One region of the Mesorhizobium sp. 131-3-5 genome, then DNA from elsewhere that is predicted to be linked to it. Evidence: riboswitches for the same ligand, from Rfam matches in the RefSeq annotation. Region 1 holds a riboswitch; each other region holds the start of a gene.

Region 1 (7,733 bases):
AGCGACGCGACTGAAGCCGCGCGCGGCGTCATAGCCCGGCCTGTAGCCGGCAGGAAGAGCCTTTGCCGTCGCGTTCACGACAAGTCCGGCTCCATTTTCGCCGCCGACGATTGTGAGCGCCGCCGGGCCGGGATGCGCGCAGCCCTTGGCGCAGCCGGAAATGTGCAGGGTGAAGTCAAGGATGTCGGCGTTTTCCGTGGCGATCGTCTCGGCGATGTCGCGGGTGGCGATGCGGCCGGAGGCGCAAGCCGGCGTGCCGGGGCAGGCGGCGATGCGCGTGCGCGGGTCGGCGGCGGAGGTGACGAAGCCGAGGGTGGCGGCGATAGTCTGGAGGGGTTGGTTGGTGTCCGTCGGCTGGCCAAGGAAGAGCAGAGCGCGGCCTGGGGCGAGGCGGATTTCGGTGGTGCCGAGGGTGACGGCGCTTTGCGCAAGGTCGATGATTTTATCCGCCGGCATGCTGCCGTAGGGGAGGGCAATGCCGAGGGTGAAAGTGTCGCCGGCTAAGGGAAAAGGGCCGATAGGTTTGCGCGAGGCGCCCCCCTCAGTCCTGCCGGACGCCTCGCGCAAACCTGTCAAGCATAGCCAACCTGCTAGAGACACCAACTGCCGCTCCGACAAGTCCCGCGCATGCGCCTCACGGCCTTTTTCAGCGACCATCCTGAGTGCAGCCACGGCTATGTCTCTGGCGGCATCCGCATCGACCGTTGCCAGCACCTTCGCGTTTTGGCCATCGCCGGCAACCGATACGCTCCAAACGATGCCGTTGTCGGCCCGTACCGCCTTCAGCCGCACATCGGCCGTCACCGCATCCATCGTCAGTTGCCCGCCGCCATCCACCACGACAGACACCTTCGGCCCGAGCCTTGGCGTCAGCCCGGCCTCGTCAACCGCCACCCTGACCCGCTCAGCCAGTGGTCGTGGATCGGCAACCTCCTGCGGATCGATGCCCGCCAGCGGCCCCGTCTCGACCGGCACGCCGGTGCGCACTGCAATGCCCAGCGCGTCGACCTCCGCCGCCAGCAGCGCAGCGCTATCCGCCGTCAACCCGCGAATCTGCAGGCTGCCGCGCGCTGTCACTTCCATGATGCCGTTGCCATGCCGCAGGGCGGATTCGGCCAGACCGATCAACAGCTTCGGCGAAAATGCTCCAGCAACCGGGTTGAGCCGCACCAGCAGTCCATCGCCGGTCTGCATCGGCGCCGACAGGGCCGGGCAGGCGCCGCGACGTGAGAAGGCGTTCATGCCGCCACTCCCAGCGCCTCGGCCTCTGCAATCAGCGCGGCGAGATCGTCGTCGATGGAATTGCGCAAGGGATGCCAGAGGCCGCGCCGGCGCGCCGACAGGAAACGCTCGGCAATGACTTTCGCCGCCGCCGGGTTTTCCCGAAGGATAAAGGCGCGAACATCCGCGTTGCCGACATAGGCGTCGTGCACGGCCTCGATCAGCGCGCCCGATATGGCATGCGTGGTTTCGGCGAAGCCGACCAGCCGGTCGACCGTCTCGGCGAATTCAGAGGCGCCGCGTGGGCCGTGCCGCATCTGGCCTGAGATGAAGCGGGCATTGACAGCGCGGGCGCGCACCACGCGCGATACGGCCTCACTGATCGAGCGCGGCTTCGGCATTTGCGGGTCCGTCGTATCGAGCACGATGACGTCGGCATTCCGGCCAAGCGCCGCAAGCGCGGCTGAAAAGCCGCCGATGAAGGCGACGTCGGCGGAGCCTTCGAGAATGTCGCGGCCGGGGTCGTCGCCGGTGTGGACCAGAAGATCGGCCTCGGCGATGCGGGTTTCGAAGGCGCCGGGCGCGGAGACGCCTTCGCCGCTTTCGCCGCCATAGGCGTGCGAGGTGGCGTCGAGATAGGCGCGGCCGATCTCTTCACGCGCGCCCCAGTCGCCGCTCGACAGGAGATTCTCGACGCCGGCGCCATAGGTGCCGGGTGAGGTGCCGAAAATGCGCGGGCTGATCTTGCCATCGACGCGGGTCCGGGCCGCGAGCGGGTTTTCCGAATCTTCTTCATCGCGGGCGGCAACGGCGTTGGCGGCGGCGTCGATCAACGCGATCTGGGTCGGGAACATGTCGCGGAACAGGCCCGATATGCGCCAGGTGACGTCGACGCGCGGGCGGCCGAGCGTCGCCGGCGGCAGCACTTCGATGCCGGTGATGCGGCCGGTGGCGGCATCCCATTGCGGCCGGCAGCCCATCAGCGCCAGGCCTTGCGCGATCTCCTCGCCGCCGGTGCGCAATGAGGCCGAGCCCCAGAGATCGATGACCAGCGAACGCGGCCAGTCGCCGTGCGATTGCAGATAGCCGCGCACCACTTCTTCCGCCGCCGCCTTGCCCAGATCATAGGCGGTCGGCGTCGGCATGGTGCGTGGATCCGACGTGAACAAATTGCGGCCGGTGGGCAGCACGTCGGAACGTCCGCGCGCCGGCGCGCCGGCCGGGCCGGCCTTGACGTGGCGGCCATCGAGCGCGGCAAGCAGCGCCGACCTTTCAGCCTCGGCACTTTGGCGGCGCATAGCGTCGGGCTCGTCGTCAGCCGCGCGGCCATAGATATGCAGGCCATCCTTGATGGCGAAATCCTTGAGGTCACAGAGCCAGGCATCGATGCGGCGCAGCGCTTCGTCGGGCGCGTCGGTCCTGGCGACACCGGCTTCGGCGGCGAGGCCAGTTTTCTGCGCGGTGTCGACGATCAGTTTTGCCAGGCGGTCGCGGCGGCGGCGGTCGAGGCCGTCGGCCTGGGCGTATTCATCGACCAGGCGCTCAAGTTTGTGCTGATCTTCGTCAAGTCCCGCACCGGCCAGCGGCGGTGGCAGATGACCGAGGGTGACGGCGGCGATGCGCCGCTTGGCTTGTGCTGCCTCGCCGGGATTGGAGACGATGAAGGGATAGATGACGGGCATGGCGCCGGTGACGATCTCGGGGAAGCAGGCCTTCGACAGCGCGACAGTCTTGCCCGGCAGCCATTCCAGCGTGCCGTGGGCGCCGACATGGATCAGGGCGTGGACGCCGAGAGATTTGCGCAGCCAGAGGCCGAAGGCGAGCAGGGCGTGGCGTGGCGGGAGTGTCGGGTCGTGGTAGTCGGCGCGGCGGTCGGCCGAGCGGCCGCGGTCGGGGGCGAGGGCGACGGTGATGTTGCCGAAGGTCGTGGCGCGGAAGGGGAAGTGCAGCGAGGTCGGCGCTTGAACACCCCCCTCTGTCCTGCCGGACATCTCCCCCGCAGGGGGGGAGATTACGCTGTCATCTCTGCCCTCGCCAATCTCCGACGTTGCAAGAGTGGCCTTAGCGCTGAAACTGCCAATCTCCCCCCTTGCGGGGGAGATGTCCGGCAGGACAGAGGGGGGTGCCTCGCGCAAACCTGTCTTGTCTTCCGCTTTCCCCCACGCCGCCTCAACAGCAGTCATTGCCTCGACAGGCAGGTCTCGTGAAAGGTCGAGATACTCATCCAATCCCAACCCACCATCGCCCCGCTCCAGCAAATCCAGCAATTCCCGAGGCGATTGCGGGATCCCTTCAACCCCGTAGCCCTGTTCCTTCAGGTCATGCAGCATCGCCAGCACGCTCGACGGCACGTCGAGGCCGACGGCATAGCCGGTACGGCCAGGCGCGCTGGGATAGTCCGGGATCAGGATGGCGAGCTTGCGCGTCGCGCGGGGCGTCTCCTGCAGGCGAATGAAGGCTGCCACGCGGTCAGCGACCTGCGCGACGCGATCCGGTTCCGACCGGTTGGCGAAGGCGCGGTGGCCAAGCGCGGGATCGACATCGCTTTCACCCTTGAAGGAAATCGCGCCGGCGAGGATGCGGCCGTCCAGTTCTGGCAGCACGACATGCATGGCGAGGTCGGCGGGCGCCAGGCCACGCTGGTTATTCTCCCAGATGTCGCGGCGGGTGGTGGCGACGATGACCTGGAAAACGGGCACGCCGGCGCGGTCGAACAGGGTTTCAACGCCGGGTTCGGCGCCGGAAGCGAAGGCGGTCGCGGCGATGATGGCAACGGGTCTGAGCTTGGCGATGGCGGTTTCCGCGAAGGCCAGGGATGTCGGGTCTTTGAGGCCGGAGACGAAGATGGGGACAGGCGTCATGCCGCGCTGCCGCAGCGCATCGAAAAGGGCGTCGATGGGTGCGACGTCGGCGGCCAGCAGCATCGAGCGGTAGAAGAGAATGGGCACGACCTTTCCCTCTCCCTCGAGGGCGAAGGGGACGACGCCGCGGCCTGGCTCGTAGTAGCCGGCCTTCGGCACCGCCACCGGCTCAACAACGGCCGCGTCCTGCCCAGCCAGCCTGGCCAGCCGCTGCACCAGCGCGCCCATATTGGCCGGGCCGCCCTCGCGGAAATAGCCGAGCAGGGCGTCCAATTCCCAGCGCGGCAGCGTCGAGGCTTCGATCAGCCTGATATCCTCGTCATGGCTTTCACCGGGCAGCAGCGCCAGTTTTATGCCGCGTTCCCGAGCGGTCGAGGCCAGCTGGTCGCAGCCGTAGCGCCACCAGTCGTAGCCGCCGAGGATGCGTACCAGGATGATCTTGGCGTGGCGGGCGACGCTGTCGACCCAGAGGTCGACGGACATAGGGTGGCGCAGGTCGCGAAGCGCCGCCAGCCGCATCGAGGGCAAACGGCCGGCATCCGCCTTCCAGGCGGCCGCCAGTCCGGCGAGGTCGCTGTCGGTGAAGGACAGGGCCACGATATCCGCCGGCGTCTGCCGCAGATCGACCGGCTCGGCGAGATCGTCGAGCGAGGCGGAGGTCGTGGTGAGGATATGCATCGCGGCCCGTGTCTGAAATCAGCCGGCGAGTATACGCTCGATTGCCGGGCGGTTCAGCCCCTTGAGGCCGATGACGACCAGGCGCGAACGGCGGTTGTCCTCGGCGGTCCAGGCGCGGTCATAGTAATGATTGACGCGCGGGCCGACGGCCTGCAGCAAGAGCCGCATCGGCTTGCCGCCGACCTCGACGAAGCCTTTCACGCGCAGCACGTTTTCCTGTTCGGCGGCGGCGGCGACGCGTTGTGCCAGCTCATCCGGATTGGCGATCGAGGGAATGTCGACGATGAAGGTGTCGAAGTCGTCATGCTCGTGGTCGAAGGCGCCGTCATGATGGGATTTGCGGTTCTCGATGTCGTCCTCGACGGCGAGACCGAGCCCGAGCAGCACGGAGGGATCGACCTTGCCATGCGAGGTCGGCACGATCTTCACGGCACGGGCGGAGTGTTCGCCGATGATGGCGTTGGCGCGGGCCGAACCGGCGGCGTCCATAAGATCGCTTTTCGACAGGATGATCAGGTCGGCGCAGGCGATCTGGTCCTCGAACAGTTCCTCGACCGGGTCGTCATGGTCGAGGCTATCATCTTGCGCGCGCTGCGCCTGCAAGGCGTCCATGTCGTTGGCGACCCGGCCTTCGGCCAGTGCGGGACCGTCGACCACGGCGATGACGCCATCGACGGTGACGCGGCTCTTCACCGTCGGCCACTGGAATGCCTGGACCAGCGGCTTGGGCAGGGCCAGGCCCGAGGTCTCGATCAGGATGTGATCGACCTTGGGGTTGAGCGACAGGATCTGGTCGAGCGCCGGCACGAAATCGTCGGCCACGGTGCAGCAGATGCAGCCATTGGCCAGTTCGACGATGTTTTCCTCCGGGCAGGTGTCGATGCCGCAGCCCTTCAGAATCTCGCCGTCGATGCCGATGTCGCCGAACTCGTTGACGATGATGGCAATGCGCTTGCCGCTGGCGTTTTCCAGGAGATGGCGGACCAGCGTCGTCTTGCCGGCACCAAGGAAGCCGGTGACGACGGTGCAGGGGACGCGGGTGACGGAAGCGCTCATGATCAATCCTTCAGCAGGTTGAGGGGAGGAATGCGGGCAACGAGGCCGCGCTTGAGGGAATCGGGCCGACCGCGCCATGGAATGAGGCCGTCGGTCGAGGCGGCGAAGATTTTGGCGCCGGTGACGAGGTCGGCGCCGCTGGTCGCGGTCAGGTCGCCGAAGACATAGCTCCAGCAGCCGTCGCGCAGGATCGCGGCGCTCAGCCGGCGCTTGCAATTGCCGAGGCACTCGACCGTGCGGATGCGGATGTCATCGCCTGCAGCGGCTTGGCGCGTGTCTTCGGCTAGCAGTTCGCCGGCGCGGGGATGGGCGTCGGAGCCGGTCTCGTCGCGGCAGGAGGCGCAGACGATGACGGTGACGCCGGCCAAGGCATCGCCGTCGGCGGACGAATTGTCCGCTGTGCCAGCCGAAAAACTGCTGTTCTGGTCCAAAAACCGGGCTCCTTGCCCGGAAACCCGCCGGGCGATCGGATTCTTTTGTCGCAGACGGCAGGTCTCCTGGCTCGCGGGTCATCGCCTTGGGTGCCGCCTTCCCGGGAACGTCCCAGTGGCTTTCGGCCTTGGCTCTTCGCTTACAGTTGCGGGGACAGCCGCGGATTTGAGATCGAAATCCCGCACCGCATTCCCTCTTAGCCCCTGCCGTTGCGGGCAAGGGACCGTCTGGAGCGGATTTAGGCTTTTGCAGGCAGCGGTGTCAACGCGCGGCTACGACATGGCGATGTCGGCGAGCGCCGGACCCAGATCGCCGGCGGGTGTCACTTCGATGCGTTGAAGGCCAAGCCAGCCCTGCATCTGCTGCAGTTCCTCGAAGAGTTGCGCGGCGGTTTCAGGTGGCGCGCCGGGTTCGGCGTAGGCGGCGTGGGTGCGCAGGACGCTGGCCGGCCGGTCAGCCTTGAGGTCGACGCGGGCGACGATCCGGTCGCCGAGCAGGAAGGGCAGGACGTAATAGCCGTATTGGCGCTTCTCAGCCGGCGTGTAGATCTCGATGCGGTAGTGGAAATCGAACAGCCGCTCCGAGCGCGAGCGCTCGAAGACGACCGGGTCGAACGGCGCCAACAGTGCGCGGGCCTCGATTTTCCGGGGCAGGCGGGCGTCCTTATGAAGGTAGGCCGGCTTGTCCCAGCCCTCGACACGCACCGGCAGCAATTCGCCCAACTCGACCAGTTCCTCCAGCCGGCCTTTCATGTCGGCCGGCGATAGCCGAAAGTAGTCGCGCAGGTCGCCTGATGTCGCCACGCCATGGGCGCGGGCAGAAATGCGCAGCAATTCGCGGTGCGCGTCCTCGGCTGGCGGCACGGGCAGGTCGAGGATCGCCTGCGGCAGCACGCGCTCGGGCAAATCATAGAAGCGCTCGAAGCCGCGGCGGTGCGCCGTGGTGATGCGCCCGGCCCAGAACAGCCATTCGAAGGCATGCTTGGCATGGCTCCAGCCCCACCAGCCGCCCGAACCTTTCTGACCTTCCAGCGCCGAAGCGGCGATCGGGCCGCGCGCGGCGACCTCGCGGTAGATCTCTTCTATATAGGCGGCGTGCTCGCGGCCCCATTTGGCCAGGCCCAGATACATCTCGTCGCCCTGCTCGGCGCGCTGCATGCGCCAGCGCATCAGCGGGTAGGTCTCGACCGGCAGGAAGGAAGCCTCATGCGCCCAGTATTCGAAGACGGTGCGCTTGCGCGTCACGGCGGCATTGTCGAGCAAGGTCAAGGGATAGGGGCCAAGGCGGGAATAAAGCGGCATATAATGCGCGCGCACCACCGCGCTGACGGAATCGATCTGCAGCAGGCCGGTGCGGGAGAGCACGCGGGCGAAGTGGCGGCGGTCGGGTGTGCCATTTGGGCGGGGATCGAGAAACCCCTGTGCGGCGAGCGCGATGCGCCGGGCCATGGCAAGCGAGATTTTTTCCTTCATGCAGGTATCACTC
Region 2 (7,733 bases), on a different replicon from region 1:
GCAGGGCGGACCTCCTCCCACCTGCGCGTTTTGAGACCGCAGTCGGGATTCACCCACAGTTGGCCATCCGACAATCGCTCGCGCGCAAGCATGATGAGGTTGGAAATCTCGCCCACTTCCGGGACCCTCGGCGAGTGAATGTCATAGACGCCAGGACCGATCTCGTTCGGATACTTGAAGGTTCGAAGCGTATCGAGCAGTTCCATCTGCGAGCGCGAGGTTTCAATGGAGATCACATCGGCATCCATTGCGGCAATCGCGTCCACGATGTCGCCGAACTCGGAGTAGCACATATGGGTGTGGATCTGGGTCGCATCGCCGACGGCCGTTGAAGCCAGCCGGAAGCATTCGACGGCCCAGTCGAGATAGGCCTGCCACTCGGCCTCGCGCAGCGGCAAGCCCTCGCGCAGTGCGGCTTCGTCGATCTGGATCATCCTGGCGCCGGCCTTTTCGAGGTCGCTCACTTCATCGCGAATGGCGAGCGCGACCTGGCGGCAGACGGCTGAGCGCGGAAGGTCGTCTCGGACGAAGGACCAGTTGAGGATCGTCACCGGGCCGGTAAGCATGCCCTTCACCGGCTTTGGCGTCAGCGACTGGGCGTATCGCCACCAGTGTAGTGTCATCGGATTTTGTCGCGACACATCGCCAATGATGATCGGGGGTCGCACAAAGCGCGAGCCATAGCTCTGCACCCACCCATGCTGCGTGAAGGCAAAGCCGCGGAGCTGCTCGGCGAAATACTGCACCATATCGTTGCGCTCGAATTCGCCGTGGACCAGCACGTCGAGTCCGATCTCTTCTTGCCAGCGAACGGCGGCTTCTATCTCTTTCTTCAGGAACGCCTCATAGTCGACGTAACTCAGCTCGCCGTTGGCATGGGCTGCCCGCGCCTTGCGAACCTCGGCTGTTTGCGGGAAGGAGCCGATCGTCGTGGTGGGAAAGGAAGGCAAGCCAAACGTGTCGGCCTGAAGCTTGGAGCGCACGGCGAATGCGCTCTTCCGGCGCGTCATGCCGACCTTGATGCTGGCGACCCGGCCTTCGACGAGCGGATCATGCACCTTCGCGGATGTCGCGCGAACGGCGGCAGCCTCAGCCGACGCCTCCAGTTCGGCGGCGACCGCGTCCCGGCCTTCGGCCAGGGCACGGGCGAGCACGACCAGCTCGCCGGTCTTTTGCGCCGCGAAGGCGAGCCACGACTTCACATCCGCATCGAGTGCCGTCTCCATGTCCAGGTCGATCGGCACATGCAGCATCGAGCAGGACGGGGCAATCTCCACGCGGTCCAGCGGCCAGCCGGCGACGATCGGCTTGGTGCGGTCAAGTATGGCAGGCAAGTTCGCACGCCAGACGTTGCGGCCGTCGATCAGTCCGAGCGAGAGCACAAGTTCCTTCTGCGCGAGCCGGCCGACGGTCTCCAACTGCTCTGGAGCGCGCACGAGATCGACGTGCAGTCCCGCCACGGGCAGAGAAATTGCGGTCTCGAGATTGTCTCCCAGCGATCCGAAATAGGTAGCGACCATGATCTTCAACTCCGGTGCTGCTTTTGACAGCCGGCAGTAGGCGAATTGGAGCGCATCCCGTTCGTTGGGAACCAGATCGACCACGAGCGCCGGCTCATCGATCTGCACCCAATCGGCTCCCGCGAGCTTCAGCCTCCGCAGGAGCTCCTCGTAGACGGGCAGCAGCCGTGGCAGGAGCGCGACAGGGTTGAAACCTTCCTCAGGTGACTTCGCCAACTTGAGAAAGGTAACCGGTCCAAGCAGGACCGGGCGCGTGTGGATGCCGAGCGCCTTGGCCTCGAGGAAATGATCGACCGGTTTCGCCGACGAGAGGGCAAAGCTCTGATCGTCGGTAAGTTCCGGCACAATGTAGTGATAGTTGGTGTCGAACCATTTGGTCATTTCCATCGCGGCAAGGCCATGCCCGTTGGCCGCATGCTCGTCACCGGCATGTCCGCAATCAGCGGCCTGATCTTGGTTGCCGCGCGCCATTGCGAAATAGGTATCGAGTGGGACCTCGCCGTCAGTCCAGGTGTATCGTGCCGGCACGGCGCCGACCATGGCGACGGTGTCGAGCACATGGTCATAAAGCGAGAAATCGTTGGACGGGATTTTCGACACGCCGCGATCGTGCTGCTCCCTCCAGCTGGCGGCGCGTAGCGCCTTCCCCGTCGCGAGCAGGTCGGCAGCGGGAGATTTTCCGGACCAGTAGCTTTCAAGCGCGAATTTGAGTTCCCGCCGTCGACCGATACGCGGCACGCCGAGCGTTGCCACTGGAATTTGTTGAGAGACAGTCATGCCATACCCCGATGGTTGGGGCGTGGGGACAAGGAACGCGCGAGCAGGCGGCACGAAGCCAGGCTACCGCGGCCACCGAGACACCCCGCCCGTGGACGTTGTTCGTCGTGGCAGGTCTCCTGGCTCGCGGGTCAAAGCCTCTGCCCGTCTTCCCGAGGCCGTTCGCCTCAGTGACACCAATGGGCTTGGCTCGCCGCTAACAGTTGCGGGGGCAGCGCCGGCATCGCACCGGCTTCCCTCTTAGCTCCGCTACAGCAGTGCCGCGCGGAGAACCACGACATGCGCACAATCACAGCAGCTTCGCTCCTTGTCAATACATATAACGAGATGTTTATGTGATGATGCGAATAATGCCCTTGCGCTGATCGGTCTCTTTCGCCCAAAGCCGCTTACGATGCCGCCTCTTATCAGTGCAGGCTCGGAGAGATCCTTGTCTCCATCGGCGACGCCGGATCAGATCGAGGTCGCCGGGCTCAAAGGGCGTAAAGTCGGGCCAGGTCGTCACGGTCAGCCGGGAATCCCGGTACTTGTTTCCGCTCGGCTTCGCTCAGCGTCCTTGCGCACTCGCCCATCAGCACGCTGATAGCCATGTCCGGAAGCGGAAAGGAGAGGTGGCGCCTCAGGTCGGCGGACTGGGGCTGGGCCGCCAGCGTCTCGAACAACTGCGCGGCGATCGCCTCGACCTGCTGCGCGAGCAGCTTCACCCTGCGATTGCTGAAGGCCGGCGCCACGATCGTGCGTAACCGGGCATGCTCGCCCCCCTCGTGCGAGACCAGCCACCCCGGCGAACCGAGAATCACCGAATCCGGGGTGAATGCCGCACTCTCTAAGCGACGGAAGGGCGGAAGCTGACCGGCAGGCGCTGCGGGCAGCGAATGACGTAAGACGGCATGTAGACGACGTCCTCCGCAGCGATGGTCAGCGCCAGATCCTCCAGCCGCCCGAACAGCGCGGGGAAGGCGCAGCGCAATTCCAGGCGCGCCAGCGCAGCGCCCAGGCAGGCATGCGGCCCCTCGCCGAATGACAAATGCGGGTTGTGCCGCCGGGTGACATCGAACCTGTTGGCGCCGGGGCCGAAGGCCTTTTCGTCCCGGTTCGCCGCATGGAACGCCATCAGGACGGCATCGCCGCGGCGGACCAGGCATCCGTCGATCTCCACGTCCTGGGTGGCATAGCGGAACGGCAGATTGGCCGCTGAGCTGCCCCAGCGCAGGATCTCCTCGATCGCCTGTGACCACGGAACTTGGCCGCTGCGCACCAAGTGCAGTTGCTGCGGATGCGTCAGCAATGCCAGCACGCCGTTGCCGATGACGCCGGCGGTGGTCACGAAGCCCGCAGACAGCACCATGAACAGCATGTCGATGAGCTCGGTGTCGGAAACGAGCTCGCCTTTGTCACGCGCGACGATCAGGGCCGAAGCCAGATCATCGCCGAGCTGGCCCCGCTTGAGCGCGATCAGGCGACGGAAGAACTCCGGGATGCGCTGCCGCGTCTGTCGCACCTCTTCGCCTGTGGCGGAGGTGTTGGCCAGGCTGTAGGTGAGCGCGACGATCTCTTCGCGCTGTTCGTCCGGCAAACCGAACAGTTCGGCGATCACGTTGGTGGGCAGCGGAGCGGCGAACTCGCTCATCAGATCGGCACTGCCGCCGCGCTGCGCCATCTCGGCCAGGAGTCGATCGACGCATTGTTCGACCCGTGGCGCCAGCAAGGCGATACGACTGGGCGCGAAGCTGCTGGACAGCAGGCCGCGCAAGCGCCGGTGATCGGCGCCGTGCGCCGTGGTCATGTTGTCCACTTTGCATATCCCGATCAGCGGATGATCCTCGGGAATCTCGCCGTCCTGCAGCGCCCGCCACTGTCGCCAGTCCTTGTTGAAACGCTGGTCGGAAAGCATCTGCCTGAGCGTCTGGTGACGGGCTGCCGCCCAGGTCGCCACATCGCCTGGCAGCGACACTCGCGCCATCCCCGCCTGCCGCAGAATCGCAGAAGAAAGACGATCAAGTTGCGTGGGAGCGGCCGGCACACCGATCACGTCGCAATGATCGTTTTCTACGCGCATGCCAACAACTCCTTTAAGAACCATCGCGGGTCCACTTCTCGGCACGGAAGATTCCGCGCGCGGACTTCGAAAAGTGCCCCGTGCTTCGTCCTCAGAAGCGGTAGGTCAGACCTGCGCCTATCACCCAGGGATCGAGCTTGGCCTTGCCCGTGAGCTTGGCGCCGGCGACAGTGACGTCGAAGTCGGGCTTGAGGAAAAGCTTCTTCACGTCGAAGTTGACGCCCCAGTGCTGGTCCACCATGTAGTCGAATCCGACCTGCAGCGCGGCGCCGAATGTGTTCTTGACCTTGAGATCATCGGCGCTGCCGACTTGCTGATGATAGAAGATCGTATAGTTCACGCCGGCGCCGATATAGGGCTCGAAGGCGCCGAAATCGGTAAAATGATACTGCAATGTGAGCGTGGGCGGCAGCAGCCAAACCTTGCCGACCTCGCCCAGCCCGCCGATCGCACCTTGGCCATCGATGTTGGCATAGGTGGTGCCGAGTATGAGTTCGGCGGCGATGTTGTCCGTGAAGAAATATGAGATATCGAGTTCCGGCGTCACGGTGTCCGAATACGAAAGACCGGAGCCGGGCACCGCATTGACATAGCCCGAATCCTCGGTGATCACCCCCAACGCACGCAGACGGATCTGCCAGGGGCTTGGCGCTTCCGCGACGCAGGCTTCTGCCTGCGGGACGCTCGGGGCTTGCCCAACATCTGCCGCGCCGGCCTGTCCCGCAACGATGAGGACGACAGCCGCTGTCATTGCCCGCGCCACGCCAATTCGCGCTCTCGCCATACTTTTCTCTCCTTGATCTTCAGAAGCGACGCACTGCGCCTTGATTGAATCCTGCTCGCATCAATCGAGATTGACGGAGCGCTCATGCGGGAGAGCCCCCGCATCTGTCGTGCCAAATGAGAAAATCATTGCGAAAACAGTGCGATCAGTGTGAAAGCGCTGTGTCTGATGTCCGACTTCGTCGAAGATCCGACAATGAGTGCAGCCGTAGCCGCCCCTGGGAGCCGTTCGTCAACATCGGCCGCCAGTTCGTTGGCACGCTCGTCCTCGGCTTCGAGTTGTGGCGTATTCTGCGTTCAGCGCCTTGATCGGCGCCTGCTGCTTCGCCGTCAGGCCGGCGAACGTTCCAGCCAGTTGGCGCAGTCCGTGGGCATGTCCGTAAGGCGTCTCGACCGCGACCGATATGGGCGGGAAATCCTTTGGCAGCATGCCAGCCGCCATCTGATCGGGCCATGTAGCGGATCGCGTTCAAGACCTCGCGCAGGTCCGTCACCACGCGCCGCCCGGTCTTGGCCGCGCCCGGCAGGAACGGTTGTATCCGCGACCATTCCTCATGCGTCAGATCGGAGGGAATAGCGCTTGGTCTTCTTCTTGATATCGGCCACACGGCCACGCGTCGCTCGGGTCCACATCCCAAGCTTGAAACACGATTAATCCCGCCAATCCGCTGCCCGCCCTGCAGCAGGCCCCTCTTCGGGCGGCAATTAATCCTGCTTCGGTTTGAAATTCGCGACGTGTGCACGATATCGTTGTGATGACCGACCTGGATTGATCATCAAGTGGCCGATACAGCCATCGAATGCGGCGAAAAGGCGCGTAGTCGTTCTGAACCCCCGGGCCGGCCGCCGCGCAATCGTGCGGTGATGAAGCACTCCGATGTCCTTGGCGGGCTCGATTACCTGGCGGCGGACTATCACCGGCAGGATTTCTCCAAGCATGTCCACAACGAGTATCTAATCGGGCTGATCGAGCGAGGCGTCCATGATGTTTGGTGCCGAGGTGAGGTTTGGCACGCCGGTAGCGGCACCGTCGCGACCTTCGCGCCCGGCGAACCGCATTTCGGGGGGGCTGGTGACGATCTTGGCTGGAGCCAGAAGATCTTCTACATGCCCGAAGGCCTTATCCGGCAAGTCCTTGAGGACAGCGGCCAAAACGAACCCGGAACGATCGACTTCAAAAGCCCGTTCCAGGAGAATGCCCCAGTTGCGCACGGCCTCAGCGCGTTTTGGCGTCTGCTTGAACATGGGCACAGCTCGGCACTGGAGATCGAGGAGTATCTGTTCCGTTTCCTGCCCCACGTCTTCGCACAGGCCGGCACGTCGCGCGTTGCTGAGCGAAAATTCGTGCCGCCGAGGTTCCGCGACGTATGTGACTTCATCCATGCCCACTTTGACGAAGTTCTGCAGGTCCCCGCCCTGGCCGCCCTCGCCGGATGCTCCAAGGCGACGTTGATCGATGGCTTCAAGACGCATTTCGGGTTACCCCCCACCCGCTACCTGATCCAGGTCCGCATCGACGAGGCGCGACGGCTGCTGAGGCGAGGTCAGCAGGTCGCCGAGGTCGCCGTCGCGGTCGGCTTCGCGGACCAGAGCCACCTGACCCGGCACTTCAAGGCGGTGTTGGGGGTGACGCCGGCGCGTTACCTCTCGGTTTGAATATCGTTCAATAAAGCGCGCGGCGAACCGTCTAGCTTGGACGCTCAATGGATGAAAAGAGCGTCAGACCATGAACGAAAGCAAGCAGACCCGCCCCCGCGGCTTTACCAGCGACAACATCGCCGGCGTCTCCCCCGAGGTGATCGCAGCCATCACGGCATGCGCGCCGGGTCAGGCGCTTCCCTACGGCAAGGATGAGCTGACGCATACCGTCGAGCGCCAGCTCGCCGAGCTGTTCGAGCATGCGGTCGACGTGTTCCTCGTTTCGACGGGGTCGGCGGCGAACGCGCTGGCGCTCGCGGCGATTACGCCGCCATGGGGCAGCATCCTCTCGCACGCCGACGCGCACATCAACCGCGACGAGTGCGGCGCGCCGGAGTTCTACACCGCCGGTGCGAAGTTGGTGCAGCTTCCAGGCGAGGCTGGCAAAATCGACATCGACGCCTTGGCGGCCAATGCAACGCGCATGGTGGGCGATATCCACTCGGTCCAGCCCTCCAGCGTCAGCATCACGCAGGCGACCGAGATGGGATCGGTCTACGCGCTCGACGAGATCAAGGCGATCGGACATATCTGCCGGTCAGCGAACCTGGCGCTCCACATGGACGGTGCTCGCTTCGCCAACGCCCTCGTCACTCTGCGCTGCTCGCCAGCCGAGATGACGTGGAAGGCCGGCGTCGACCTAGTGTCATTTGGCGCCACCAAGAACGGAACGTTTGGGGTCGATGCGGTCGTCTCGTTCCGCGGAGATCTCGCGAGCACGATCGCCTTTCGCCGCAAGCGGGCCGGCCAGTTGAGTTCCAAGATGCGCTTCATGGCGGCGCAAATGGACGGTTATCTGAGGGACGGTGTCTGGCTTCGCAACGCGACCCATGCCAATTCGATGGCATCGGCGCTCGCGCGGGGGTTGGCCCTGGTGCCAGACGTGAAAATCCAGC
Region 3 (7,733 bases), 1.9 Mb from region 1:
GCCTGCCGCCGATCGGCGTCATTTCCGAACTGGTCAACGACGACGGCACCGTCAAGCGCGGCCCGCAAGTGCAGGCTTTCGCCGAAGAGCACGGCCTGAAGCAGGTGTCGGTCGCCGACCTCATCGCCTACCGCCAGCGCAAGGAAACGCTGGTCGAGCGTGTCGCCTGCTCCGATATCGACACGCTTGGCGGCAAGGCGCAGGTCTTCACCTACACGCTGCCCTGGGACACGATGCATCACGTCGCTGTCGTTTTTGGCGATATACGCGATGGCGAGGACGTGCCGGTGCGGCTGCATTCCGAGGATGTGGTGACCGATGTCTTCGGCACCAGCCATCGCCTGGACGGCATCATGAAAGCGATGGGCGAGCGCAAGCGCGGCGTCATCGTCTATCTCAGAGAGGGCTCCGTCGGCGTCGCGCACCAGGAGCGCAAGCGTCCGCTGAGCGGCGACCGCGAGGATCACGAAGAGGCGCGCCGCCGCGAAAACGAATGGCGCGAGATCGGCCTCGGCGCGCAGATCCTGAAGGATCTCGGCATTTCCTCGATCAACCTAATCGCCTCGCGCGAGCGTCATTATGTCGGCCTCGAAGGGTTTGGCATCCACATCGCCAAGACAGAGATCCTCTAGCTACCTGAAACCTCCGCGATGTCGTCATCCTCGGGTCTGCGCTCCGCTTCGCGTCGCTCCGCCCGTGGATGACGAAGTCACACTGGCCCAAGCCATTCCGGCCGTGTCACTCCGCGGGAACGACCGCAGCGTCGCATCCGTCCAGTTCGCATTTTTGCGTGGCCAGGATGCGCTGGCCGAGCAGCACGGTGGCGAGCGCAATCGTGCCTGATGCCACCGAAACCCAGAACCCGTTCTGGGCGCCGAACGCATCCACCACGGCGCCGGCGGCGAAGGAGCCCAGTGCCATGCCGATGCCGATCCCGGTGGTCACCCAGGTGATGCCTTCGGTCAGCATCGCTTCCGGCACATGCCGTTCGATCAGGCCGAAGGCCGTGATGAAGGTCGGCGAGATCGCCACGCCGCTGATGAAGACGGTCAACGCTAGAAGCGGCACGCTGCTGGCGGTGAGCGGCAGTAGCGTGCCGAGCGTGACCAGGGCGACCGCGATGGCAAGCTGGCGTTGCAGTGGAGCCTTCAGGTTGAGCGCGCCGACAATGATGCCGAGCACGAACGACCCCAGCGCGTAGACGCCGATGACGAGGCTGGCGGCGCCGGGCTGGCCGAGCTCTTTTGTGATGGCCACCGTGCTCACTTCCGTCGTCGCGAAGGTGGCGCCAATGAAGATCAGGGCAAAGGTGATGATCTGCACTGGCCGCAGGCGGATCGCCGAGCCGCTCGAGCCGTGGTCCACCGGGCGCACTTGCGGCTCGGTCGATCTCTGCAGGATGAACGCGGTCGACCCCAAGGCGAGGAACAGTGTGCTCGCCAGCATGCCCGCTTCCGGAAACAGGGCGGCGCTGAGGCCGACCGACAGCGATGCGCCGGCGATGTAGACCAGTTCATCCGCCGCCGATTCGAAGGCGAAAGCGGTGTTCATCTCGGGCCGGCCCCGGAAAAGCTCCGTCCAGCGCGCGCGCACCATGGCAGGCATACTGGGCATGGCCGCCGCCAGCAGCGCCGACACGAACAGCGTCCAAACCGGCCAGTCCTGATTGGCGGCCGCAATGAGAGTGATGAAGGCGAGCACGGAGATGATTGTCGTGGGCACGACGATCCGCGTCTGGCCAAGGCGATCGACCAGTCTTGATATTTGCGGCGCCAGGAATGCGTTGGCCAGAGCGAATGTCGCCGAGACGGCACCCGCCAACCAGTATTCGCCACGCGTCTGCGACAGCATTGCCACGATGCCGATCGGCGCCATGGCGATCGGCAGGCGCGCCATGAAGCCGGCGGCCGCAAAGCCCCTCGCTCCAGGGGCGCGGAAGATTTCTGAATAGGGGTTTTGCATGGGGTTCCTCGACAAAGGGCGGTTCGACAATTACATACGAAGCGTATGAGGATTAGATAGAGCATACGCGACGTATGTCAATTGGCATACGGAACGTATGTGAATAGGACCAGACGGAAATGCACAGACCCCGCAAGGAAATGATCGCCGAAACGCGCGCCAAGCTGATTGCTGCGGCCCGCCAGGCCTTTGGCACGATCGGATATGCCGAAGCGTCGATGGATGATTTCACGGCATCGGCCGGGCTGACGCGCGGCGCCCTCTATCACCATTTCGGCGACAAGAAGGGACTGCTGGAGGCGGTTATCGCCGAAATCGACGGCGAGATGGCGGCCCGGGTGAATGAGGTGGCGTCGAGAGCGCCGACCCGCTGGCAGCATTTCGTCGACGAATGCACGACCTATATCGAAATGGCGCTGGAGCCGGAAATCCAGCGCATCATGTTCCGCGACGGTCCGGCCGTCTTGGGCGATCCGGCGCAATGGTCGAATGCCAATGCCTGCGTCGGCTCAATGACCGATCATCTGACCGCGCTGCAAGGGGAGGGGGTGGTCGTCCCGGGCGTCGACCCCGAGACCGCCGCACGGCTGATCAACGGGGCGAGCAGCCAGGCGGCGCAGCGGATCGCCAATTCTAACGACCCCGAAGCGACGTCGAAGATAGTGGTTGCGGCGTTCAAGCAACTGCTCGAGGGACTGCTCAGAAAACCGGGTTCGCAACAGAACTAAATCCTCGTTGGGCGCACCGCTGTCCACCGCTCATGATTGACAATCCTCGGGGTGAGCGCATCCTTTCCAGCCATCTCTGAGGGGAGATTCGGGCATGTGGGATTTCGATATCGGCAGGTCGGTGTCCATCATGGTGCGGACCTGGCCTTTCATTGTCTTCCGCATGATCGTCTATTTCGGCATCACGCTGGCCTACATCATGGCGACCGGCACCGGCGCTTCCGTCGGCTATGGCGTCGGCCATATCTCCACCGATCCTGACGGGCCGATGTCCTTTGCCCTGTGGGGCGGGGTGGTCGGCTTCGGCGTGGTTTCGATCGCCGTCTATTGGATCCGCGAATACATCCTCTATGTCGTCAAGGCCGGCCATATCGCCGTGATGGTCCATCTGATTGATGGCCGGGATGTTCCCGACGGCCAGAACCAGATCGCCTATGCCAGGCAGGTCGTGACCGAGCGCTTCGCCGAGGCCAACATCCTTTTCGTCGTCGACCAGCTGGTCAAGGGCGCCATCCGCGCCATCACCGGCCTGCTCGGCGGCATCGCCGCCTTCCTGCCCATTCCGGGGCTTAGCGGCCTGGTCTCCTTCATCAACACGGTGATCCGCCTGTCACTCACCTATGTCGACGAGATCATCCTCGGCTACAACATCCGCATCAATTCGTCCTCACCGTTCGAAACCGCTCGGCAAGGCGTGGTGCTCTACGCCCAGAACGGCAAGACCATGATCAAGAACGCCGTCTGGCTGGCGGTCATCATGTGGGGTGTCTCCTTCGTCATCTTCCTGCTGATGCTGGCCCCGGCCGCCGCCATTCTTTTCCTCATGCCAGGGCAACTCGCCGGCTGGGCTTTCGTGCTCGCCATCGTCTTTGCCTGGGCCTTCAAGGCGGCCTTCATCGAGCCCTTCGCCATCGCCTGCCTGATGCAGGTCTATTTCAAGACCATCGCCGGCCAGGTGCCTGATCCGGCCTGGGATGCCCGGCTGGCCGAGGCGTCGTCGAAGTTCCGAGAGTTGAAGGACAAGGCGCTGGCCTCCTTTGGCGGCTCGCGCTGGGGCACGGCCGGCGCGACGCACTGATCGGCGGGATTCGCCTGCGCAGCAGCAACCGTGTTGAGGTGCGCCACCGCTGACTTGAGTGGCGTCTCTCCTTGCCCGCAAAAAGTCTCGCTCATGATCAGATCGGGCAGCGGCAGCCGCCGGCCCCAGCCATGCGTTTCCAGGTCCGGTTTGGATGCGAACTCGGAAACCCGGCCGACGCAGAGATATGCGATCGGCGTCACGTGCTCGGGAATGGACAGCAGGCTCTTCAACGCTTGCGGCTCGATGATGCTGACCCAGCCGACGCCGACGCCTTCGGCACGCGCGGCCAGCCAGAAATTCTGCACCGCGCAGACCGTGCTGTAGAGATCCATCTCCGGATTGTGCCAACGTCCCAGCGGCGAGTTTTTTGAGCGCTCGCGGTCGCAGGTGATGCAGATGTTGAGGGCGCTTTCGCAGATGCCTTCAAGCTTGAGCTTGCGGTAGAGCGCCTGTCTTTCCACTTCGATTTCAGGCAATTCCTGCTCGCGCGCGGCCAGGAACAGGTCGCGCACATCAGCCCGTCGCGCGGCGTCGCGGATGACGATGAAATTCCACGGCTGCATGAAGCCGACCGACGGTGCATGGTGGGCGGCAAGCAGAAGCCGCGCCAGCACCGCGTCGTCGAGCCCGGTGGGCAGGAAATGGCTGCGCACGTCGCGCCGCGTGAACATGGCGCGGTAAACCGCGTCGCGCGCCATCTGGTCAAATCCATCACCCATAGCAGCGGTCATGTGTTCCGGCATCGCTCGTCCCCTTGCGATTGCAATAGCTCCACACCGTCAGAGCGCACTTTGTGCATCCAAGCGGACGCACGTCGCTCTGATGCCGTCCGCCTGACCATGCGGATGACGATGCCTGCCAGGCCGGTCTTCTGGCTTGGGATCAACCCGCGTCCGGTGCCTTCCCGTCATCGACAGTGGCATTTACCGGCGCGGTCCCCCTCACAGCGTTGGGCACGCCACGGAATTCAACCGTGTTCCCGATTCTCCCGCTTGCGACGGGCACCAGGCAGTAGCGGCGACCTTACGCCGAAGGCTCGGCCGCGCCAATCCCCGCAGCGACGCCAATGGACGCAGGCGCGATTTTCCCCAGCCATCAAGCTGCAATGCATGGCCATCGCGGCGCCGGGGCACTAGATAGGGAGCATGACAACCCGTCTCTACACGCATCCGATCTTCCTCGAACACATCACACCGCCCGGTCACCCCGAGCGGCCGGACCGCCTGCGCGCCATCGAGCGCGTGCTCGACGACGAGGCTTTTGCCGCGCTCGATCGTGTCAAAGCGCCGGAGGGCGACGAGGCCACCATCCTCTACGCCCATCCCGCCGATTTCGTCGCCCGTGTGCGTGCCGCCATTCCCGAAGAGGGTATTGCCCGCATCGATGCCGACACCACCGCCAGCCCGAAGAGCTGGCAGGCGGTGATCGCCGCGATCGGCGCGGCCAACGCCGCTGTTGACGACGTCTTTGCAGGCCGCGCCGACAACGTCTTCGTCGCCGCAAGGCCGCCCGGCCACCATGCCGAAAAGACCACCGCAATGGGCTTCTGCTTCTTCAACACGGCGGCGATTGCGGCGCGCTATGCGCAGAAGAAGCATGGCGCCGAGCGTGTCGCCGTCGTCGACTGGGATGTCCATCACGGCAACGGCACGCAGGATATTTTCTGGGACGATCCCTCGGTTCTCTATTGCTCGACGCACCAGATGCCGCTTTATCCCGGCACTGGCGCGAAGACCGAGACCGGCGCCGGCAACATCGTCAATGCACCCTTGGCGCCGCAGACCGGCAGTGAGGTGTTTCGCGATGCCTTCCTGTCGCGGGTGCTGCCGTCGCTCGACAATTTCGCGCCCGATCTGATCATCATTTCGGCCGGTTTCGACGCGCATCACCGCGATCCGCTGGCCGAGATCAATCTGACCGAGGACGATTTCGACTGGGCGACCGGCCAGCTGATGCAGCGCGCCGCGCGCCACAGCGGCAACCGGCTCGTCAGCCTGCTCGAGGGCGGCTACGATCTGCAGGGACTGGCATTTTCGGTCGCCGCCCATGTCGGGCGACTGATGAAAGGATGAATGATGGCTGGTGAAACCAACGAAGACGTCAAGGCGATGAGCTTCGAACAGGCACTCGACGCGTTGGAGAAGATCGTCGATGATCTGGAGCGTGGCGACGTGCCGCTCGACCAGTCGATCAAGATCTACGAGCGCGGCGAGGCGCTGAAGGCGCATTGCGACCGGCTGCTGAAGGCCGCCGAAGACAAGGTCGAGAAGATCAGGCTGTCGCGCGACGGCAAGCCGGTCGGAACCGAGCCGCTCGACGCGGATTGAGGCGCGGAGTAGCCTTACCGGTTTTTGGACACGATCAAGGTTGAGGATTAAGCTCGTCCCGATTGAAACGGCTCCAGGACAAGAGGAGATACGGAAGCGATGTGCAGAAACATCAAGACCCTGTTCAATTTTGACCCGCCGGCAACCAATGACGAAGTGCGCGACGCGGCCCTTCAGTTCGTTCGCAAGCTGAGCGGAACGACACGGCCCTCGAAACAGAACCAGCATGCGTTCGATCACGCCGTCGAAGCCATTGCGGCATCGGCGCGCGAACTTCTCGATTCGCTCGAAACCAATCAGCACCCGCGCAACCGCGAAGAGGTGGCGGCCAAACTGCGGGCAAAAGCGGCGATCCGCTTTGCCTGATGCGGCCAGAGCGGTCCTCGACCGCTGACAAGGAGAGCCCATGAGCTTCTTTCCCGGAAATGACCCTGAAGCCGGCGACGCCTTTGCCAGCGACCAGATCGAACTGATGGTCATCCCGAATGCCAAGGACATTGGCGGCTTCGAGGTGCGCCGCGCTCTGCCGACCGCCAGGCGGCGGCTGGTCGGGCCGTTCATCTTCTTCGATCGCATGGGTCCGGCGATCCTGCGGGCAGGCCAGGCTCTCGATGTCCGTCCTCACCCGCATATCGGCCTGTCGACGGTGACTTATCTGTTCGACGGCAAGATCCGTCATCGCGATTCCCTGGGCACCGAAATGGTGATCCAGCCGGGCGACGTGAATTTGATGACCGCCGGCAGCGGCATCGTCCACTCCGAGCGCACGCCGGAGGAATTGCGTGGAGCGCCGATGTCGATCTCCGGCCTGCAAACATGGCTCGCCTTGCCCGATGGCAAGGAGGAAGTGGCCCCGGTCTTCGAGAACACCGCTGCCTTGCGGCTGCCCGAGATCGATGCCGAAGGCGTCCGCGGCCGCGTCGTCATAGGCGATTTTCAAGGGTTGCGCTCCCCCGTGAGAGCCGATTCCGAGACACTTTACGCCGACCTTAGGCTGGCGCCGGGCGCCAGTATAAAGATTCCCGCCGACGCGGAAGAGCGCGCCATCTACACGCTGGAAGGCGAGATCGCGATTTCGGGCGACGTCTTTCCGGCAGAGCGGTTGCTGGTGTTCCGGCCCGGTGACGAGATCATCATCTCGTCGCAAACCGGTGCGCATTTCATGCTTTTCGGCGGAGCCTCGCTTGGCTCGCAGCGCTACATCTGGTGGAATTTCGTCTCCTCGTCGAAGGAGCGCATCGAACAGGCCAAGCAGGAATGGAAGACGGGACGCTTCGATATCGTTCCTGGAGATGAGAAAGAGTTCATCCCGCTTCCGGAAAGCTGAGGAAATCGGCGAGGGGATCTGATTGATCCGCGTCACCGACACGCATTTACTTTCGCCGGCCGGCGGCTTATCCCGCCGTTGAACAGAAAGCCTGAGCACCCGTGAACGCAACGCCGCATACGCCGCTTCTCGACAAGGTCCGCATTCCGGCGGATCTGCGCGCGCTTGACGAGAGCGAATTGCCGCAACTGGCGTCCGAGCTTCGCCTCGAACTGGTCGACGCGGTGTCGCGCACCGGCGGCCATCTCGGCGCCGGCCTCGGCGTGGTCGAACTGACGGTGGCGCTGCATTACGTCTTCAACACGCCG
Region 4 (7,733 bases), 1.4 Mb from region 1:
TATCGTCAGCACGTCAATGACGAGCTGACCGCGGCGGCCAAGACCGTGCCGGGCTTCACGCTGCAGATCGCCGACGGCGCCGGCAACGTCAACACGCAGACCTCGCAGGTCGACAATTTCATCACCCAGAAGGTCGATCTGCTGCTGATCTCGCCCTTCGAGGCGGCACCGCTGACGCCGGCGGTGAAACGCGCCATGGATGCCGGCATCCCGGTCATCGAGCTCGACCGCAAGACGGTCGGCGATCCCGGCAAGGACTACACCGCCTTCATCGGCGGCGACAATTACAAGATCGCGCTCGAGGCCGGCAAATACACCGCCAAGACCTTGCTGCCGGATGGCGGCGAGGCGGCGGTGCTGGAAGGCTTGCCGAGCTCGACGCCGGCGGTTGAGCGGCTGAACGGCTTCAAGGACGGCGTCAAGGAGAATGCCAAGATCCAGGTCGTCGCCGAGCAGGCCGCCGACTGGGTGCCGGACAAAGCCCAGACCGCCTTTGCCGCCATGCTGCAGGCGCATCCCGACATCAAGGTGCTCTATGCCTCCAACGACATGATGGCGGCCGGCGCGCTGCTTGCCGCCAAGGGAGCTGGCAAGGACGTCAAGATCATCGGCACCGACGGCCTGCCCGGACCGGCCGGCGGCATCGAGGCCGTCGCAAAAGGCGACTGGGCGGCGACCTTCACCTATCCGACGGGCGCCAAGGAAGCGATCGAGATGTCGAAGAAGATCCTGCTCGACTGCGCGACTTCGGTGGAACCAACGGTGACGGTGGAAACGACCGCGATCACGGCGGAGAACGCCAAGCAACTGATGGGGAAGTGAGGGCCGGAGAGCCCGGCACTGAACTTGATGCGCAAGGCCCCGGAAGGGGCCTTGTTCGTTTTGGGGGGGCCTGCCGAAGAATGGCAACTTCATGGCGCACTTCGGTCATTCGCGCGGCTATAGATTTCTACGCCACGCGTGGTTGAGCTGGCCTGGGTTTGACCACGGTGGCGAGTATGATGCCGGCGACAATGAAGGCCGCACCGACCAGATCGTAATCGTGCAATTCCTCGCCGAGCAGCAGATAAGCAAGCATGGCGACGAACACCGTCTGCAGGTAGAGCAGCATGCTCGCCCGACTCGCGCCGAGTGTTTCCACGCTCTTGTTGTAGAGATAGTACATCAAGGCGCCGCCGGGTCCTGCCAGATAGGCGAGCGCGAGAATGCTGTGGACGTCCATGGCGGAGCGTGCGTCGTTGAACAATTCCCACAAATGGAAAGGCAACGCGACCAGCGCACCGGCGCCGAGCAGCAGCACGACCATCGGCAGGAGTTCGATGCCGAATTTGGCACGGCGCAAAAGCACGGTGTAGAGGCCCCAGCAGAACGCGCTGCCGACGATCCACAACTCGCCGGCGTTGAACTCGAGTTGCAGCAGCGCCGTCAGGTTACCGTGGGCAACGATGAAAATCATTCCGGCGAGCGCAACCAGCGCGCCAAGCGACTTCCACAGTCCGAGCGGTTCGCCAAGCACGAAACGCGCGAGCACCATCGTCATGACAGGCGAAAGCGCCATGATGATGCCGGCCGTGGTGGCGTTGGTGTCGTTGAGGCCATGGTAGATCATACCCTGGCATAGGGTGAGGCCGATCGCCCCCACGGCGACGACCTCCAAGGCGCGAGTTCGCAAAAGCCCAATCATGGCGTCGTGATGACGGTGCACAATCGGCAGTAGGATGGCGCAGGCAAGCGTCAGCCGCCAAAAGCAGAGGCCCCAGGGCGGCATTTCAGGCGCCACCCATTTGGCCGCGATATAGACACCAGCCGAAAGCAGCCAGCACAGGATGGCGGCCGGATAGCCGGTCAAGGAGGATATGGGCCCGACCGCGGGTTGCGCGGCTTGATGCGCTATCGGCATTGCCTGCATGTCATGTCCTCCCCTTCGATGACGTCTGCCGACGGGGTAACATAGCCTGCGTCGTTGGGTCGTGCATCCGTTTTGAAGGGTGAGGTCGCGTACGCTTTTACTTTGGTATCGGGAGGTCGCGTGTCAGCTTTTCGCGTTGCATAGCCTGGCAGTGGCGGTTGGCAGTCGACCCAAATGTGACATTTAGTTCTGGTCGCGCTCCTGCCAGGATTTGGCATCCCGCCCCAACCGCTTACCTTGCGTTCAACTCCGCCATATAAGCATTCGAAATCCCGGGGGCGCCGCGAATGCTAGACAACTACAACCTCGACCGCTTCGGCGTGATCCACCAGATCGACGCCACGCCGATCACATACGACAAGCAATACATTTCCTATTACGAGGATCTGAGCGACCGGACCATCAAGCTCGGCTATCAGCGGCTTGGCTGGGTGCTGGGGATCACCGGTGAGATACCGCGGTCCGTGTTGGAGATTGGCTATGGCACCGGCACCTTCATTGAGGCCGCCAAGATTACCGGGGTTGCCGACTGTGCCGGCTGCGACATCACCAAATTTCCGCTGCCCGAGGGCGTCCGCTTTGTCGATTGGGACGAGGCGCTCGCCGGCTCGTGGGATCTCGTCGCCATGTTCGACGTGCTCGAGCACATTCCGGATCTGGGTTTCCTCGCCCGCCTTCAGACCCGCCACCTGGCCATCGCCGTCCCTTACTGCCGCTGGCGTGAACTCGGCGCCGATGGCGATGCATGGTTCCGGACGTGGCGCATGCGTCTGCCCAACGAGCACCTGCACCATTTCGACCGTGACTCGCTGGTGGCGCTTCTCGCGCACTACGGCTTCGAATGCGTGACGCTGAATTGCTTTGAAGACGGGATCAGACTGCGGCCAGGCGAAGCGGGTCCAAATATTCTGTCAGGCTTTTTTAGAAAGCTGTAGCGCCGGTTTCCCTCGGCGACCGCGGCCAGGTGTCATGCCTCCTGCCTGGTGACCGCTCGGGCGGCTGAAAACCGAGGTACCGCCGAAGATTTATTGCGCGAGGACAGGGGTTGACATCGTCGAGAAATATCGCTTCAACGTAATGTTATTACATATTCTACGAAGCGCAGCGACATCGCAAAAAACCCATTGCGATGCGATCGATGGAAATCTACGGTGGGTGCGTGATGGTCCCCGCGCCGAAAGGCAAGGGGTGAAAAGGGAACACGGTGAGACCCGCAGAGGTCGAGACCGTGGCTGCCCCCGCAACTGTAAGCGGTGAGCAAGATCCGACGTGCCACTGGCCGGCAAGGCTGGGAAGGCAGGATTGCGCTGAGACCCGCGAGCCAGGAGACCTGCCATCACCGAGTTGACCGGACGGGGTGTGCCGGGAGGAGACGTGGACGTCGGTCTTGTCGTCCGGCTCGCCAGCATCCTTCCGTCGCTAGTTTTGGAAAGTGACGGAAAGTTGGACGGCGCCATCGATCATCGCATCATCGTGTGCACGCTTTGCCGTGACATCCCGACCGGCATCAGGTCGGGCGAAAGCCTGTGTGCCGATCTGCGCTCCCGGCTCGCGGCCTGCCAGGAACCCACTGTGGCGCATGGCTTCACGATCGAAGGCGTCGAATGCATGGCGGGCTGTGCGCGGCCGCTGACCGTGGCCTTCCAGGCGCCAGGCAAGGCTTCCTATCTCTTCGGCTCCATCGACGCCGAGGCCGACGCCGGCGATCTCGTGCGATTTGCCAGGCTTTACGCCTCGCTCGCCGACGGCTGGTGCAATTCCGGACAGCGTCCGCCGCGGCTGGCGGGCAAGACGCTGGCTCGTATTCCCGGACCGGCCAAGTTTGAGGGCAACAGCCGATGACAACGCCGCTTCTCGAAGCCCGCGAACTCTGCGCGACGGCGAATGGCCGCGACCTGGTCCACGCCGTCAGCCTGTCGGTGGCCACAGGCGATCGCCTTGCCGAAGCCAAAAAACTTGTTGCCGGCTGGAAGGCGCAGCTCGCTGATATCACTGCCAAGGTCGGCGGCGCAAAGGGGACGCGGGTGTTCCTTTATGATTCAGGTGAGGACAAGCCGTTCACCGCCGGAAAATTCGCCATTCCGAGCGCCATGATCACGGCGGCGGGCGGCGACAACATCATGGCCGACATGGACACCAGCTGGGGCAACACGGATTGGGAAACCGTGGCGTCGCGCAATCCGCAATTCCTCATCCTGCTCGATTACCAGGATGGCGGCGGCTACAAGAAACTGCTCGACTTCCTCAAGGCGCACCCGGCGATGAAGGAGACGGACGCGGTCAAGAACGAGCGCTTCGTGGCGCTCCGCTATGCCGAACTGACGCCCGGCCCGGCAAACATCGAGGCGATCGGCAAGATCGCCAAGGCGATGCATCCGGAAGCGTTCTGATGCTTCTTGCCCCTGGGCATAAATCCGGAGCGCTTTCAGGGCACAAGGCGTTCGCGCTGGCGATAGTGGCGGGCACGGTAGCGGTCGTCGCCCTCGTGCTGCTGTCGATCGCCTATGGTTCGACACTGATCCCGCTGACCGACGTCATCGCCTCGCTTGGCCATGCCGTCGGATTGAACGAGCACCAGGTGTCTGGCCCGGTCGGCAAGATCGTCGTCGATCTCAGGCTGCCGCGCACGATCCTGGCGGTCTGTGTCGGCGGCGGCCTCGGCATAACAGGCGCCTTGCTGCAGACGGTGACCCGCAACGATCTTGCCGATCCCTTCCTGTTCGGCCTGTCGTCGGGGGCGGCGGCCGGTGCTGTTTCCGTCATAACCGTCTTTGGTGACAGTTTTGGCATCTGGACCTTGCCGGTCGCGGCCTTCACCGGCGGCATACTGGCCGCCTGCATCGTCCTGCTGCTGGTCGCGCGGGTGCGGGGTCAGGGGCCGGAACGGCTGATCCTCGCCGGCCTTGCCGTTTCCTTCCTGTTCACGGCCTTGACCAACTATCTGGTTTTTGCCGGCGACCAGCGCGCCGCCCATTCGGTGCTGTTCTGGACGATGGGTGGGCTCGGGCTGGCGCGCTGGGACAATGTCTGGCTGGGCGCATTGGGCGCCGGCACGATCGCGGCCTACGGGCTGTGGAACCATCGCAGGCTGGACGCCTTCCTGGCGGGTGAAAGTGCCGCCGAAAGCCTTGGCGTGCCGGTGGCGCGGATGTGCAGGACGACGTTTCTCGTTGCCGCCTTTTCGACGGCAATTCTCGTCTCGGTCGCCGGCGTCATCGGCTTTGTCGGGCTTATGATCCCGCATTTGTCGCGGCCGCTGGCCGGTCCCTTGCATCTGCGGCTGATCGCCAGCTGTGCGCTGTTCGGGGCGGTGCTGTTGCTGGCAAGCGATCTTCTGGCGCGAACCCTGCTGCCGCCGCAGGAACTGCCGATCGGCATCATCACCAGTTCGCTCGGCGCCTTCTTCGTCGTCACGCTGGTCGTGCGAAACCGGCTCTGACGGCTCAGAGCTTGCCGTCTCAGACTGTCCAGAAGTAGCGCACGATGTGAAAGAAGATCGGGGCAGCGAAGACCAGGCTGTCGGTACGGTCCATCATGCCACCATGGCCTTCGATGAGATGGCCCCAATCCTTGACACCCTGGTCGCGCTTGATGGCCGAGGCGACCAGCCCACCCAGAAACCCCATCGAACAGACGACGAAGGCGACACACGCCGCCTGCAGGGGCGTGAATGGCGTCACGAACGACAGCAGAGCGCCGAGCAGGCTCGCCGATACCACTCCGCCGATCAGGCCCTCCCAGGTTTTCGACGGCGATACGGTCGGCGAAAACCGGTGTTTTCCGAACAGCTTGCCGAAGATGTATTGCAGCACGTCGCTGCCTTGCACGACGATGATCAGGAAGGCGATCAGCAGCAAATTGCGGCCTTCGAAGCCCGGCACGTCGAGCGTCAGCAGTGCTGGAACATGGCTGACGCAATAGACGGAGATCATCACCGCCCATTGCTGCGCGGCGATCCGCTCGAGAAAGCGTTCGGTGTCGCCATGCAACGCAGTGATGGCCGGCATCAGCAGGAAGCAGTAGACCGGAATGAAGATGACGAAGAGCCCGTACCAGGCGGTCCAGACCAGCCAGTACTGAAACGGGATGATGATGCCGAACATGCCGAGCAGCACCCAATGGTCGCTCCGGCTCGTGTGCGTCAGCGTCACGAATTCGCGCAGCGAGGCGAAGGAAATCAGCGCGAACAGGATGGTCAGGCCGTACCGGCCGAAGAAGAAGGCGACCGTCATCAGCGCGACCATCACCCACCAGGCATTGATGCGTTGGGTGAGATTGACCAGAGTCGAACTGAGTGGTTTCGGCGCCCGTGCCGAAAGTATAGCGGCCACGATGCTGGCGGTCGTCAGCACCGCCAGCAGGCCGATGATCAGGATCGAGATGTCGTGGCGCATCAATCGTCTCGTTCGGGACGCGGGTTGAGCGCCAGAAGCGTGGCGTGGGCTCGGTCGAGAAAGGCGCGCCGCTCTTCGCCGGGGGCCACCGCCACCGGCGCGCCGAAGACGACGCGGCACAAAAGCGGGACCGGCAGGAACTGGCCCTTGGGCAATACGCGCGACATGTTCTCGATCCAGCACGGGATCAGCTCGACCTGAGGCCGTGCCATCGACAAATTGTAGAGCCCGGAGCGGAAAGGCAGCAGCGGCTCATCCGTCATGTTGCGGGTGCCTTCGGGAAACAGGATCAGCGAGTGTCCCTGGTCGAGAACCGACAGCATGATCTCGATCGGGTTTTCTTCGGGCTTCGTCCATTGCCGGCTGATGAGCACGGATGACAGCATGTCTTCTGCGATGAAGCGGCGCAGCCGCGATTTTCCCCAATATTCGCCGGCAGCCACGGCATGGGTGATCGCGCGCTCCTTTTCGTTGAGGCACGCCGACAAAAGGATGAAGTCGCCATGGCTCGTGTGATTGGCGAAATAGATGCGCTGCTTGTCCGACGGCAGACTGCCATTCCAGATCGGACGCACGCCGGTTACCGCCCAGGCCAGCGCCGAGAGGCCGACGGAGGTCACAGTCTGCAGCAGGGTGAAGGTCGTGAGCGAGAGCTTGTTCATCGCGGCGCCCAAAATCCGGCCGCCAGAAGCATCGCGACGAACAGGCCAAGGGCTATGCGTTGGCTGGTCAGCAGCCGGCGCGTGCCGGCCATGCGTTCGTCGAGCGAACGTGGGGAAGGTGGCAGCAGCTTCAGGCGCATGCGCGCCAGCATGTCGTCCACCGCGGCGCCGGCGGAAGACATGTCGTCATGGCTGGCCATCAGCCGGAACAGCAGCGCGTCGAATGCCAGCAGCGCCGACAGCGCCAGCACGGCAACCGCGCTGACGGCAGCGAGCGACAGCGCCACGGCGGCGGGCAAGGTCTCGAAGGCGCCGCGCGCCCGGGCGGCCAAGGGCGCCAGCATGTTTGCGGCCAGAACGATTGCGGCCGGCCACGCGGCCTGCCGCATCAGCATGCCGGCGAAGCGATCGGTGCTTTGCTGATAGGCATTGCCGGTCATGATGCCGCCCGCTCCGTTGCCTCGACAAGATGAACAGGCCGGCCGGCGGCGCTCAGCATCTCGCGAGCCCGGGCCGGCGTCCTGGCTCTGCCGGTCACCACCAGCCATTCGGCGACGACGCTGGCGCTGCGCTGGAAACCGAGCGCGCAGCAGACAAGCACCGTGCCGTCGCGGCGCGCTTTCTCCAGCGCGCCGGCTGCCTGTTGCTGCACCATCAACGGCGGCGGCAACAGGTCGACCATCGGAAAGGCGATCCAGCGGCAAGTCGCTCCCGCCGGCCTCTCAAGTTCGGCGGCGAGGTCGATGACCGTGCCGAAGCCGTTGGCCT

Evidence for each region. Region 1 has a riboswitch for cobalamin ahead of JG747_RS17920 (DUF1636 family protein). Riboswitches for the same ligand answer to the same signal wherever they lie in the genome.
Region 2: linked by a shared signal. The riboswitch ahead of metE (5-methyltetrahydropteroyltriglutamate--homocysteine S-methyltransferase) and the one ahead of JG747_RS17920 (DUF1636 family protein) in region 1 are both predicted to bind cobalamin.
Region 3: linked by a shared signal. The riboswitch ahead of bluB (5,6-dimethylbenzimidazole synthase) and the one ahead of JG747_RS17920 (DUF1636 family protein) in region 1 are both predicted to bind cobalamin.
Region 4: linked by a shared signal. The riboswitch ahead of JG747_RS24785 (DUF1636 family protein) and the one ahead of JG747_RS17920 (DUF1636 family protein) in region 1 are both predicted to bind cobalamin.

The regions. Positions count from the first base shown of each region.
Region 1 is NZ_AP023254.1:3,661,932-3,669,664, forward strand. Features, by position in the region: gene cobG (precorrin-3B synthase) at 1-1,242, opposite strand, end outside; gene cobN (cobaltochelatase subunit CobN) at 1,239-4,760, opposite strand; gene cobW (cobalamin biosynthesis protein CobW) at 4,779-5,816, opposite strand; gene JG747_RS17920 (DUF1636 family protein) at 5,819-6,247, opposite strand; cobalamin riboswitch at 6,287-6,491, opposite strand; gene JG747_RS17925 (winged helix-turn-helix domain-containing protein) at 6,521-7,720, opposite strand.
Region 2 is NZ_AP023255.1:406,396-414,128, forward strand. Features, by position in the region: gene metE (5-methyltetrahydropteroyltriglutamate--homocysteine S-methyltransferase) at 1-2,273, opposite strand, end outside; cobalamin riboswitch at 2,390-2,589, opposite strand; partial or broken gene JG747_RS34455 (cytochrome P450) at 2,864-3,157, opposite strand; gene JG747_RS34460 (cytochrome P450 family protein) at 3,124-4,356, opposite strand; gene JG747_RS34465 (OmpW/AlkL family protein) at 4,448-5,107, opposite strand; gene JG747_RS34470 (transposase) at 5,286-5,882, opposite strand; gene JG747_RS34475 (AraC family transcriptional regulator) at 5,920-6,795, shown strand; gene JG747_RS34480 (threonine aldolase family protein) at 6,866-7,733, shown strand, end outside.
Region 3 is NZ_AP023254.1:5,528,480-5,536,212, reverse strand. Features, by position in the region: gene ribB (3,4-dihydroxy-2-butanone-4-phosphate synthase) at 1-632, shown strand, start outside; gene JG747_RS27205 (MFS transporter) at 739-1,962, opposite strand; gene JG747_RS27200 (TetR/AcrR family transcriptional regulator) at 2,082-2,690, shown strand; gene JG747_RS27195 (hypothetical protein) at 2,785-3,768, shown strand; partial or broken gene bluB (5,6-dimethylbenzimidazole synthase) at 3,936-4,442, opposite strand; cobalamin riboswitch at 4,616-4,795, opposite strand; gene JG747_RS27185 (histone deacetylase family protein) at 4,917-5,843, shown strand; gene JG747_RS27180 (exodeoxyribonuclease VII small subunit) at 5,847-6,098, shown strand; gene JG747_RS27175 (DUF2277 domain-containing protein) at 6,198-6,464, shown strand; gene JG747_RS27170 (pirin family protein) at 6,505-7,425, shown strand; gene dxs (1-deoxy-D-xylulose-5-phosphate synthase) at 7,527-7,733, shown strand, end outside.
Region 4 is NZ_AP023254.1:5,043,392-5,051,124, reverse strand. Features, by position in the region: gene JG747_RS24800 (substrate-binding domain-containing protein) at 1-822, shown strand, start outside; gene JG747_RS24795 (DMT family transporter) at 950-1,909, opposite strand; gene JG747_RS24790 (class I SAM-dependent methyltransferase) at 2,230-2,844, shown strand; cobalamin riboswitch at 3,056-3,261, shown strand; gene JG747_RS24785 (DUF1636 family protein) at 3,353-3,751, shown strand; partial or broken gene JG747_RS24775 (ABC transporter substrate-binding protein) at 3,853-4,299, shown strand; gene JG747_RS24770 (FecCD family ABC transporter permease) at 4,299-5,348, shown strand; gene JG747_RS24765 (phosphatidate cytidylyltransferase) at 5,368-6,303, opposite strand; gene JG747_RS24760 (lysophospholipid acyltransferase family protein) at 6,303-6,965, opposite strand; gene JG747_RS24755 (hypothetical protein) at 6,962-7,405, opposite strand; partial or broken gene JG747_RS24750 (phosphatase PAP2/dual specificity phosphatase family protein) at 7,402-7,733, opposite strand, start outside.